3 regions of the Paenibacillus sp. SEL3 genome follow, and region 1 is predicted to be linked to each of the others. Evidence: riboswitches for the same ligand, from Rfam matches in the RefSeq annotation. Region 1 holds a riboswitch; each other region holds the start of a gene.

Region 1 (3,279 bases):
TACCGAGCGTTGCAGGCGGATGACCTGGCTGTGGCACGGCGGGAGCTGGGCATGATAGTCGGGCGGGATACGCAGCAACTTGATAAGCCTGAGATTGTACGCGGTACGGTTGAAACGGTCGCTGAAAATATCGTGGACGCGATTATTTCCCCGCTTTTTTATGCCTTGATCGGGGGAGCACCCTTGGCGCTGGCTTATCGTGCTGTGAATACGCTCGATTCCATGGTTGGGTACAAAAATGAAGAGTATCTGCATTTAGGCTGGGCTTCAGCACGTCTAGATGATGTGGCTAACTACATTCCAGCACGCCTGACAGCGGCAATGCTTGTGATAGCGGCGTGGATGTACAAACGAGATGCTGCAAGAAGCTGGCGCACAGTCAAGCGAGACGCTCGTCTGCACCCAAGTCCGAACAGTGGCTTCCCGGAATCGGCTGTTGCTGGTGCATTGGGGATTCGTCTTGGAGGATATAATGTGTATCATGGCGTGCGCTCCTTTCGTGCATACATGGGGGATTGGATACGACCGCTAGAGTCGAAAGATATACGGCATACGATCCAGCTGATGTTCGCCGTGTCCAGTATGTTTGTAGGATTGTGTTTGTTAGGAGCCGCAGGTTGTTTTGCCTTGGGATGGGTGCGGTGAGGGTGAGGAGTGACACGCTGAATAATGATCGAGCAGGAAGTGACATTTCTTGAAACAAGATATAGCAGCAAAAAGGACAGTAGAATACGCACAAAGACCGAACTCACAGGAGGATAAGGTGCCGTATGATGCTAAAGAAGATCTGCATTGGGATATGGAGCTCGTGTTAGTTCGTCACGGCACAACCTTATGGAACAAGGAACGTCGATATCTGGGACACTCCGACTTAGGTTTGCTACCGGGGGCAGAGCAGGAATTAAAGCCTTTGCAGGAAAAATTGCAAGGTCAGTCCTTTGCTCGAATCTATTGCAGCGACTTAATGCGATGTCGCCAGACCTTGCAGATCATTGTGCCGGAATCAGAGTTGACGTCTGGGCGTTCCCTATCTACTATGCCTCCTATGATGGAACCATGTCTGCGAGAGCTTCATTTTGGCGAGTGGGATGGAAAAACGTATGACATGCTCAAGGATGTGTCGTTGTATCGGGCTTGGATTGATGAGCCGCAACGGATCACCCCACCTGGTGGAGAGTCTTGGACAGATTTTGTAAATCGTCTGCGCAAATTTCTTGACTCTCTGTATGAATGGCGTGTTGCTATGGAAGTTCAACCCATGGATTTGACTGCTACGTCGCCCTCTGTTTTGGTCGTTACGCATGGTGGCGTAATTCGTCAGCTAGCTTGCATGCTGATACCGGGCCATGATTTTTGGAGTCTGAATCCGAAGCCGGGAGAAGCATTAAGGATTCAATTGAGGCTGGCAGGACCGCACAATTACATAGCGGAAATGCTTCCTCATTAGGTTAGACACCAGCGGATAAAGAGGCTGTTTGGGTTGTAAGCCGCCTCATTTTAACCTATAATCATCAAGTAAAAGAACGGCTTGACTACCACTACATCAAATATCCAGCAGACGAGGTCGGCGCAGCGTGATGAAACTATGGTTTCCCTCCCTGCGCTGTTAAAAGGGAAGTCGGTGTGAATCCGGCGCGGTCCCGCCACTGTAAATGGAAACATGCCCGTTAGTCCTCTTTATATGTTACTAAGCATATGAAAGAATTTCAGGACATGTATTTTACCATAAGTCAGGATACCTGCCCGTCCGCCTGTCACCATAATCCTTCGAGGAAAGGATGACGTGTTCGCAGTGACTGTCCATGCGGAAAGAAGCTGCCGCCTGCGCACGATCTGCGCTAACGTGACCCCTGTGTCCTGATATGAGGATGCGGGGGTTTTTGATAGGAAAAGAAGGCTAGATTTAGAAGATATCTGATGATGTTCAAGTAACGCTCTTAACGATTTATTTATGAAGGGGTGCAAATCATGGCAGGAAAAAAAATAAAGGTGTGGACAACAGGTCTATTGGCTCTGATTTTGGCAGTTGTGCTGAGTGCATGTGGCGCTAATGGAAAAAATGCAGAAAATAAAGAGGGTCAGGCTTCTTCACAGCAGCCGGGACAGGCAGTAAACGCACAAGAGCCTCCGGGCAAAACGGTTTACCCGCTCACAGTTAAAGATGCAACAGGACAGGAATTTACATTCAAAAAAGCGCCGGATAAAATCGTTTCCGTCTCCCCGGCAGAAACCGAGGCGTTGTTCGCCATTGGGCTGGATAAGGAAATTGTCGGCGTCTCCGACTACTCTGATTACCCGGAAGCAGCTACGAAAAAGCCTAAAGTGGGCGGTATTATGAAACCGAACGAAGAGGCGATCATTGCTGCGAACCCGGAAGTCGTTTTTGCAGGGATATCACTTAGTGAACAGGCTACGACCAAGCTGCGCGACATGGGAATTATGATTTTTAAAACGGAACCGAAGACAGTGGAAGATGTCATGGCTAACATCGAATTGTATGGGAAAATCACCGATCATCAGAGAGAAGCAAGAGCGGTGACTGACAAGATGAGAGCAGATGTAGCAGAAGTAAAAGAAGGAATTAAAAATATCGGTAAAGGGCAGAAGCTGCGGGTATACGTCGAGTTTTCACCAGGCTGGACAGTGGGTAAAGGCGAGTTTATGGACGAGCTGATTACGTTGGCGGGCGGCGAAAATGTAGGTGCCACGCAGAAGGGGTGGTACCAAATCAGTGAGGAAAATATTATTGCTGCGAACCCTGACGTGATTTTGTACAGCAAAAGTGTCAAGGACGACAAAACGGGCCAGACGCTCGGTGATATCATTAAAGCTCGCAGTGGATGGGATCAAATATCGGCTGTTCGCCACAACCGGGTATTTGCCGTGGATGATAATTTGATCAGTCGTCCGGGTCCACGCGTAACGGAAGGTCTCAAGGAAGTGGCCAAGGGCGTGTATCCTGAAATTTTCAAATGAACCGTAAACTGATCGGCTTTGGAGGGACAGGTCTTGTCCTGCTGTTGCTGACGCTGCTGCTCTGTCTTGGCATCGGCTCGGCCAAGCTTCCGGTCAGCCAAATCACGGGCATTCTGGTTAACCACCTACCGTGGTTAGGCGATACGTTTACACCGGATTGGAATACATCCTCAGAGCAGATTATTTTGAAGGTCAGATTGCCACGAGTGTTACTGGGAATGTTGGTAGGAGCAGCGCTGGCGCTGGCGGGAGCCGGATTTCAGGGTGTGCTGCGTAATCCTTTGGCTGATCCGTATACACTGG
Region 2 (3,279 bases), 1.7 Mb from region 1:
GGTCGTTACGGGTTCGGTCGTTACAATTATCGGTCTATCCCTTATTCCGGTGGCGATGAACAATGTAGCAGGTGGCCAGGGCAGCGCGGATTTTGGACAGCCGCGTAATTTGCTGCTGGCGCTGGTTACATTATTGGTTATTCTGCTTGTGAATCGGTTGGCAAAGGGCTTTATGCGCTCGATTTCCGTGCTCATCGGTCTGTTTGCAGGCACGGTGGTTGCTTATGCGATGGGAATGGTGCATTTTGCTCCCGTGGCAGATGCGTCATGGGTGAGTGTTGCGCAGCCATTTTATTTTGGTAAGCCAGAGTTTAGCATTATGGCAGTTTGTACGATGATTATCGTCAATATTGTCAGCATGGTCGAGTCTACGGGTGTTTATCTGGCAGTAGGCAAGGCGATTGATCAAAAGGTAGAGCAAAAGCAGATCGTCAATGGACTCCGTTCGGAAGGACTTGCGATTATGCTTGGGGGTATTTTTAACGCGTTTCCTTATACAGCCTTCTCGCAAAATGTGGGTCTGATCTCGCTCACACGCGTCAAATCGCGGAACGTTATTTTTGCTGCGGGCGGTATCATGGTTGTTCTCGGTTTGCTGCCTAAGCTGGCTGCTTTAACGACAGTGATTCCTAACGCTGTGCTGGGCGGGGCGATGATCGTCATGTTTGGCTCGGTCGCTGCATCAGGCATGTCTATTTTGTCAGAAGTGGATCTGCGAAAGGAAAGCAATCTGCTGATCGCAGCATGCAGTATTGCTGTGGGCCTAGGTTCTGCCGTTCTGCCACAAATGTTCGACCAGCTGCCGAGCTTTGCCAAAATGTTGTTGCAAAATGGTATTGTTTCGGGCTCGATTACAGCGATTGTCTTGAACATCGTTTTGACGAGAAAACAAGGGGAATCGGTCAAAAGCGTGACGGTTCAGGAGGTTCCACAGAAGGTTTGATGATTAGAAATAAATAAAGATAGCCGGAGAGAGGACGTATGCCTCTTTTCCGGCTGTTTGGCATGGGGTTATCCAGATAGTAGATCCCCTTGCTGTCTGGGGATATATAGATAAACTGCGGAATGAAATGGGTAGCTCTAATTTGGTGCGTTTTCCAGTTTACTTACTAGAAGAATTTGCTAGAGCAGCGGGCGATATCATGGTATAATTTACCTTATGGATTTTGAATAGTGGTGGATGTTTTCGGACCACGGTGCAGCTTCCCGAAAGGGGGTGAAGCCGATGGTCAACCTTGTGTCGTGCTACGATGTGTTGCGTTGGATGGTTACGTTACTAAGCCTGGCGTTTAGTATTCGTAAACTTTATCGCTGGCTACGTCGAAAATTTCGGAACAAGCGAAAACCCACCGCGTAATTAGGTTGGCCCCTAACGGTGGGTTTCGTTTGCATTGACATTTAGTTATGCAGCGCGCCGTGGTGGTGATCCACAGCCTTTCAAGTCCTAAGAGTCTTTGCCGTTGGCGCGGCGAAGACTCTTTTTAGTATACGGACACGGTGGTTTACTCTATACCTAATTTTAACACTTCAATTGCGTGCACGCAATTGGAGGTTATGTCTTGTTTCTACCTTATCGTTCAAATTTAAATTATTGTGCAGCCTTTATTGACAAGCCTGTGACAACAAAATAAGATCGTAATGAAAAGAAATAAAGGAAGAAAACAGGTGTGAGCCGGACAACTCTATGTATGGGGTTTCGTAGAGACGATGTACATAGTTGTTGAGCATGTTCACTTAAAAGGGAAGTTCGGTTGATTCCGACACGGGCCCGCCACTGTATACAGGCATCAGCAGGATACTGCTGGAGCTTTCAGAACAGCCACTGGAATTGTGAAGAACCGGGAAGGCCTGAAAGATACGCCTGGAGTCAGGAGACCTGCCTGTTTTGACATCACTGTCAGACCCACGGGATGCTGGGGAGGTGGTTAGGCGTGCTGCATACGGAATGTCTGAAACCGATCTGATCCCTTCTATGTTTTTGGAGTTGGCTTCGAGGTGAGTTCTGACATTTTATATTGAAGGCATTTCTGACTGCTAATTAAGTGGTCTGGAATGCTTTTTTCGCGTTTTGCGTTAGGTTTATGCGATTTTACAAGATAGAGGGGGATTCATCGAATGATAAGCAGTCGTAGTAGGCGTTCATGGTTGATATGTACAGGGGTGATGCTGCTGCTGGCAGTTATGGCTCTTTCGGGATGTGCCAGCAATAGGACGTCGGATAGCTCCGGCAAGGGTGAAAACGCGTCAGCACAACAAACAGCGACAGATAAAAAGCTGGTAATGGCGTATACATGGAAACCGTCAGGCGTTGACCCGCATGGAGATAATAGCTGGGATGTGATGCGATCCGGTGCAGGTGAGACACTGGTACGTTTGAATGAAAAGCTGGAGCCTGTGGCTTGGCTGGCAAAGGAGTGGAAGCAGGATAGCCCTACAGTTTGGACGTTCAGCTTGCAGGATAAAGTCACTTTTCATAATGGAAAAAGTATGGATGCAGCAAGTGTAAAAGCGTCTTTGTTACGCTCTATTGAGAAAAGCCATCTGGCGAAGGATTTACTGAATGTGAAGTCCATTGATGTAAGCGGCCCGCTGGCCTTGAAGATCACGACAAACCAGCCGAATGCGGCGTTGGTGTCTAATCTAGCTGATCCATCGACGATTGTACTGGATGTGGCATCGATGAAAGATGAACAGAGTTACCCAGCGATGACAGGCGCCTTTAAAGTCAAAGCGTTCAACAAGGACCAATCCTTGGTCGTAGAGCGTTATGACGGATATTGGGGCGAGAAGGCACGATTAGCTGAAGCGACGATGAAGTTCATTACGGACGGGAATTCGCGCCTGATGGCGCTGCAATCCGGCGAGGTGGACGTAGCGACGGATATTCCGGTTGATAACGCAGAGGTACTGAAAAAGAACGACAAGTTACAAGTACTGTCAGCTCCGTCCTTGCGCACCCATATGATCGTGTACAATATGGAATCGCCAGTATTCAAGGATGCGGCGAACCGTAAGGTGGTGGACAGCCTGATTCCACGCGCATCGATTGTGAGCGCCGTCATGAGGGGCTTCGGTACGGAGGCAAGCAGCCCGTTCCCGAGCATTCTTCCCTTCGGTAAAGTTGAGCGTAAAGCGCTGGACGGAACGGCAGAGCAACTGTTGACGAAGGATGGCTGGCAGAAGGACGCCCAAGGGACATGGACTAAGCAAGGCAAGCCGTTCGAGGTTACGCTGCTGACTTTCCCTCAGCGTCCGGAGCTCTCTGTTATGGCTGAGGTC
Region 3 (3,279 bases), 1.9 Mb from region 1:
TTACGTCGGGTAACCGGATATCTGACAGGAGATTATACCGTTCGCTTTAATGCTGCAAAACAGGCAGAAGTTCGAGATCGGGTGAAACATAAGTGAATTTGTGTGGCTACATTCCGGAATCTCTGAACGAAGGATACGGCCTGCGCACCGTCGTGTTCATTAGCGGTTGCCGTCATGCCTGTCCCGGATGCTTTAATCCAGCGTCGTGGAGCTTCCGTGCAGGTGAGCCATTCACACCCCAACGACAACAGGAAGTCATTCGTGACATCATGGATAATCCGTTGTTGGATGGACTGACTCTCTGCGGGGGAGACCCGTTTTTCTCAGCAGCAGAATGCTCGCAATTTGTGCGCGACTTCCGTGCGGCCTGTCCCGACCGAACCGTGTGGGCTTACACTGGCTTTGTCTATGAAGATCTACTCACAGATCAGGAGCGACAGGAGCTAGCACTTTTGTGCGATGTGATTGTGGATGGTCGCTTTGTAGAACAGCAAAAGGACCTGACCCTTCCCTTCCGGGGCAGCCGCAACCAGCGTCTGGTAGATGTAAAAGCCAGCATTCAGGCAGGTTACACCGTTTCATTGACTTAAGGCGAAGGTTACTCGGCAAATGCTATATCTAATCTAGGACAAGTCTCCATCATGGATGAGGCTTGTCTTTTTTTTGCATATCCCTAACAGATTCCATTGCAGTTTCTATCGCAGTTTCTATCGCAGTTTCTATTGCGCATCCTGCAAGTTTCACTTATGATGGTGAACAAGTATACGAGTGCATAATTATTCGTCATACCTTAACCGCATAGCTTGGAGATAGGTGTCTGTTCTATTCAGATCAGGCTTAAAAGGGAAGCCGGTGCAAATCCGGCACGGTCCCGCCACTGTAAACGGGGAACTTTCAGCTGTTCATACAACCACTGGTCCACAGACCGGGAAGGGATGCTGAGAGTCATGATCCGTAAGTCAGGAGACCTGCCTATTTTAACAACATCGCAAGTACCTACGGAAGATAGGGAGGTGTTAAGAGCAGTCGCCGTATTTTTGATTTTTTAATCACGGAGGCATTCTTTCCCCTACTTATTTTTAACTCTGGGGGGAAGAATGCCTTTTTTGGTACGTAAAAATAAAACAGCCACCCACTAGGAGGAAAAGTACATGTCCGTCATTGAATGGCCTGAATTGTCCGGCTTAATTAGCAGTAATCTGGGATATCCGCGTATCGGCGAAAACCGGGAATGGAAGAAAGCACTGGAACGCTTCTGGAACGGCAGTATTAGCGAAAGCGAACTGCAAACGGAAATGAAAAGATTACGGTTGGAGCATCTGAGCAAGCAGCGTGACAAGGGGATTGATCGCATTCCTGTCGGAGACTTCTCCTATTATGATCACATGCTGGATACATCTGTGATGTTTGGCCTCGTACCCGAACGGTTCAACCATCGTCCCGCAGGTCCGATTCCTCTGTCCGTGTATTTCGGGATCGCTCGTGGACAGAAGGGAGCAACCGCCAGTGAAATGACCAAATGGATGAACACCAATTATCACTACATCGTTCCTGAATTGGCAAACGCAGTCCCGGTGTTCACTGAAAATAAACCTTTACGGGCTTATCGTGAAGCAAAACAAGAGCTAGGCATTGATGGGAAACCGGTCCTCATCGGCCCCTATTCATTCGTTACCCTTTCCAAAGGCTATGATCGCAAGGAGCTTGCTTCTATTATAAGAACCTTCCTGCCTTTATACACCCGTGTCCTGTCTGAACTAGCAGCAGAAGGTGTTCAGTGGGTCCAAATCGATGAACCTGTCCTGACCACCTCATTCCCAGTAGAGGATCTGGACATTATTCAGGAAGTCTATGAAGCTTTGGCCCAAGCTGCGCCCTCTTTAAATATAATGCTGCAAACTTACTTTGGCAGCCTGGACCATTATGAGCGTCTGTCCGCACTTCCGGTACAGGGACTGGGTCTTGATTTTGTGTATGATGATGGCGAAAATCTCCAGCATATATTGCAGCATGGTTTCCCTAAAGGAAAAACGCTGGGCGCTGGGGTCATTGACGGGCGCAATATATGGCGCAGCGACCTTAACGCTGTGGCTATCCTGCTGGGTCAGTTAGCAGAACAGACCACTGCCGAGCAGCTTATCGTACAGCCATCATGCAGTCTGCTGCATGTGCCAGTCAGTCTGGAAGCAGAGCACAAGCTGGATCGAGAACTGGTGCAAGCGCTGGCTTTTGCCGATGAAAAGCTTGAGGAAATCGCCGTCCTGACGGCTGCACTTGGCAAACACGATCCATCCGCACTCACCAAGCTTGGACAAAGTGCAGATGCGGTAGCCCGTTTCAACAGCTCAGCGGCACGCGTACAAACAGCTGACGATCTGGCTGACTTGCTGGCAAAGGAGCCTCTAACACGCAGCGTTCCTTTCGCCGAGCGTCGTGAGATTCAGCAAAATAAGCTGAAGTTGCCTCCACTGCCTACGACGACCATTGGTAGCTTCCCGCAAACCGCCGAGATCCGCAAGGCCCGCCTGCACTATCGCAAAGGAGAATGGTCTGCCGAGCAATACCGGACGTTCATCCAACAGCAAATCAAGGAATGGATTGATATTCAGGAGGACATTGGCATTGACGTGCTTGTACACGGGGAATTTGAGCGGACCGATATGGTTGAATTTTTTGGCGAAAAGCTGAATGGCTTTGCTTTTACACAAAACGGATGGGTGCAGTCCTACGGCTCCCGCTGTGTCAAACCGCCGATTATATACGGAGACGTCTCCTTCGATCAGCCCATGACTGTGGAAGAAACGGCATTCGCTCAATCGTTAACTTCCAAGCCTGTTAAGGGAATGCTTACAGGCCCTGTGACCATTTTGAACTGGTCTTTTGAACGCAATGATATTCCGCGTAGCCAAGTTGCTTTACAATTGGCTCTGGCATTACGGGCAGAGGTAGAGGCACTGGAACAAGCGGGCATCAGCATGATTCAGGTCGATGAACCCGCAATTCGTGAAGGGCTTCCGCTGAAAAAAGAACAACAGCAAGCCTATCTGGATTGGGCAGTTCAAGCCTTCCTTGTGACCACGGCCACCGTTGAACCTGCGACCCAAATCCATACGCATATGTGCTATTCCGAATTTCAGCATATGATTCAGTCCATCTCCGACATGGATGCCGACGTTATATCTATTGAAACTTCGCGAAGCTACGGAGAACTGATTGTCAGCTTTGAAGATCAGGTATACGACAAAGGCATCGGTCTGGGCGTGTACGATATCCACAGTC

The links. Region 1 has a riboswitch for cobalamin ahead of ACYCS5_RS21735 (ABC transporter substrate-binding protein). Riboswitches for the same ligand answer to the same signal wherever they lie in the genome.
Region 2: another riboswitch for cobalamin. It lies ahead of ACYCS5_RS13900 (ABC transporter substrate-binding protein); the one in region 1 lies ahead of ACYCS5_RS21735 (ABC transporter substrate-binding protein).
Region 3: another riboswitch for cobalamin. It lies ahead of metE (5-methyltetrahydropteroyltriglutamate--homocysteine S-methyltransferase); the one in region 1 lies ahead of ACYCS5_RS21735 (ABC transporter substrate-binding protein).

Annotation. Positions count from the first base shown of each region.
Region 1 covers NZ_CM137725.1:4,716,052-4,719,330, forward strand. Annotated here, with positions in the region: gene cbiB (adenosylcobinamide-phosphate synthase CbiB) at 1-645, shown strand, start outside; gene ACYCS5_RS21730 (histidine phosphatase family protein) at 695-1,447, shown strand; cobalamin riboswitch at 1,570-1,761, shown strand; gene ACYCS5_RS21735 (ABC transporter substrate-binding protein) at 1,969-2,976, shown strand; gene ACYCS5_RS21740 (FecCD family ABC transporter permease) at 2,973-3,279, shown strand, end outside.
Region 2 covers NZ_CM137725.1:3,002,852-3,006,130, reverse strand. Annotated here, with positions in the region: gene ACYCS5_RS13905 (nucleobase:cation symporter-2 family protein) at 1-943, shown strand, start outside; cobalamin riboswitch at 1,701-1,898, shown strand; gene ACYCS5_RS13900 (ABC transporter substrate-binding protein) at 2,116-3,279, shown strand, end outside.
Region 3 covers NZ_CM137725.1:2,780,804-2,784,082, forward strand. Annotated here, with positions in the region: gene ACYCS5_RS12880 (anaerobic ribonucleoside triphosphate reductase) at 1-96, shown strand, start outside; gene nrdG (anaerobic ribonucleoside-triphosphate reductase activating protein) at 93-590, shown strand; cobalamin riboswitch at 795-990, shown strand; gene metE (5-methyltetrahydropteroyltriglutamate--homocysteine S-methyltransferase) at 1,152-3,279, shown strand, end outside.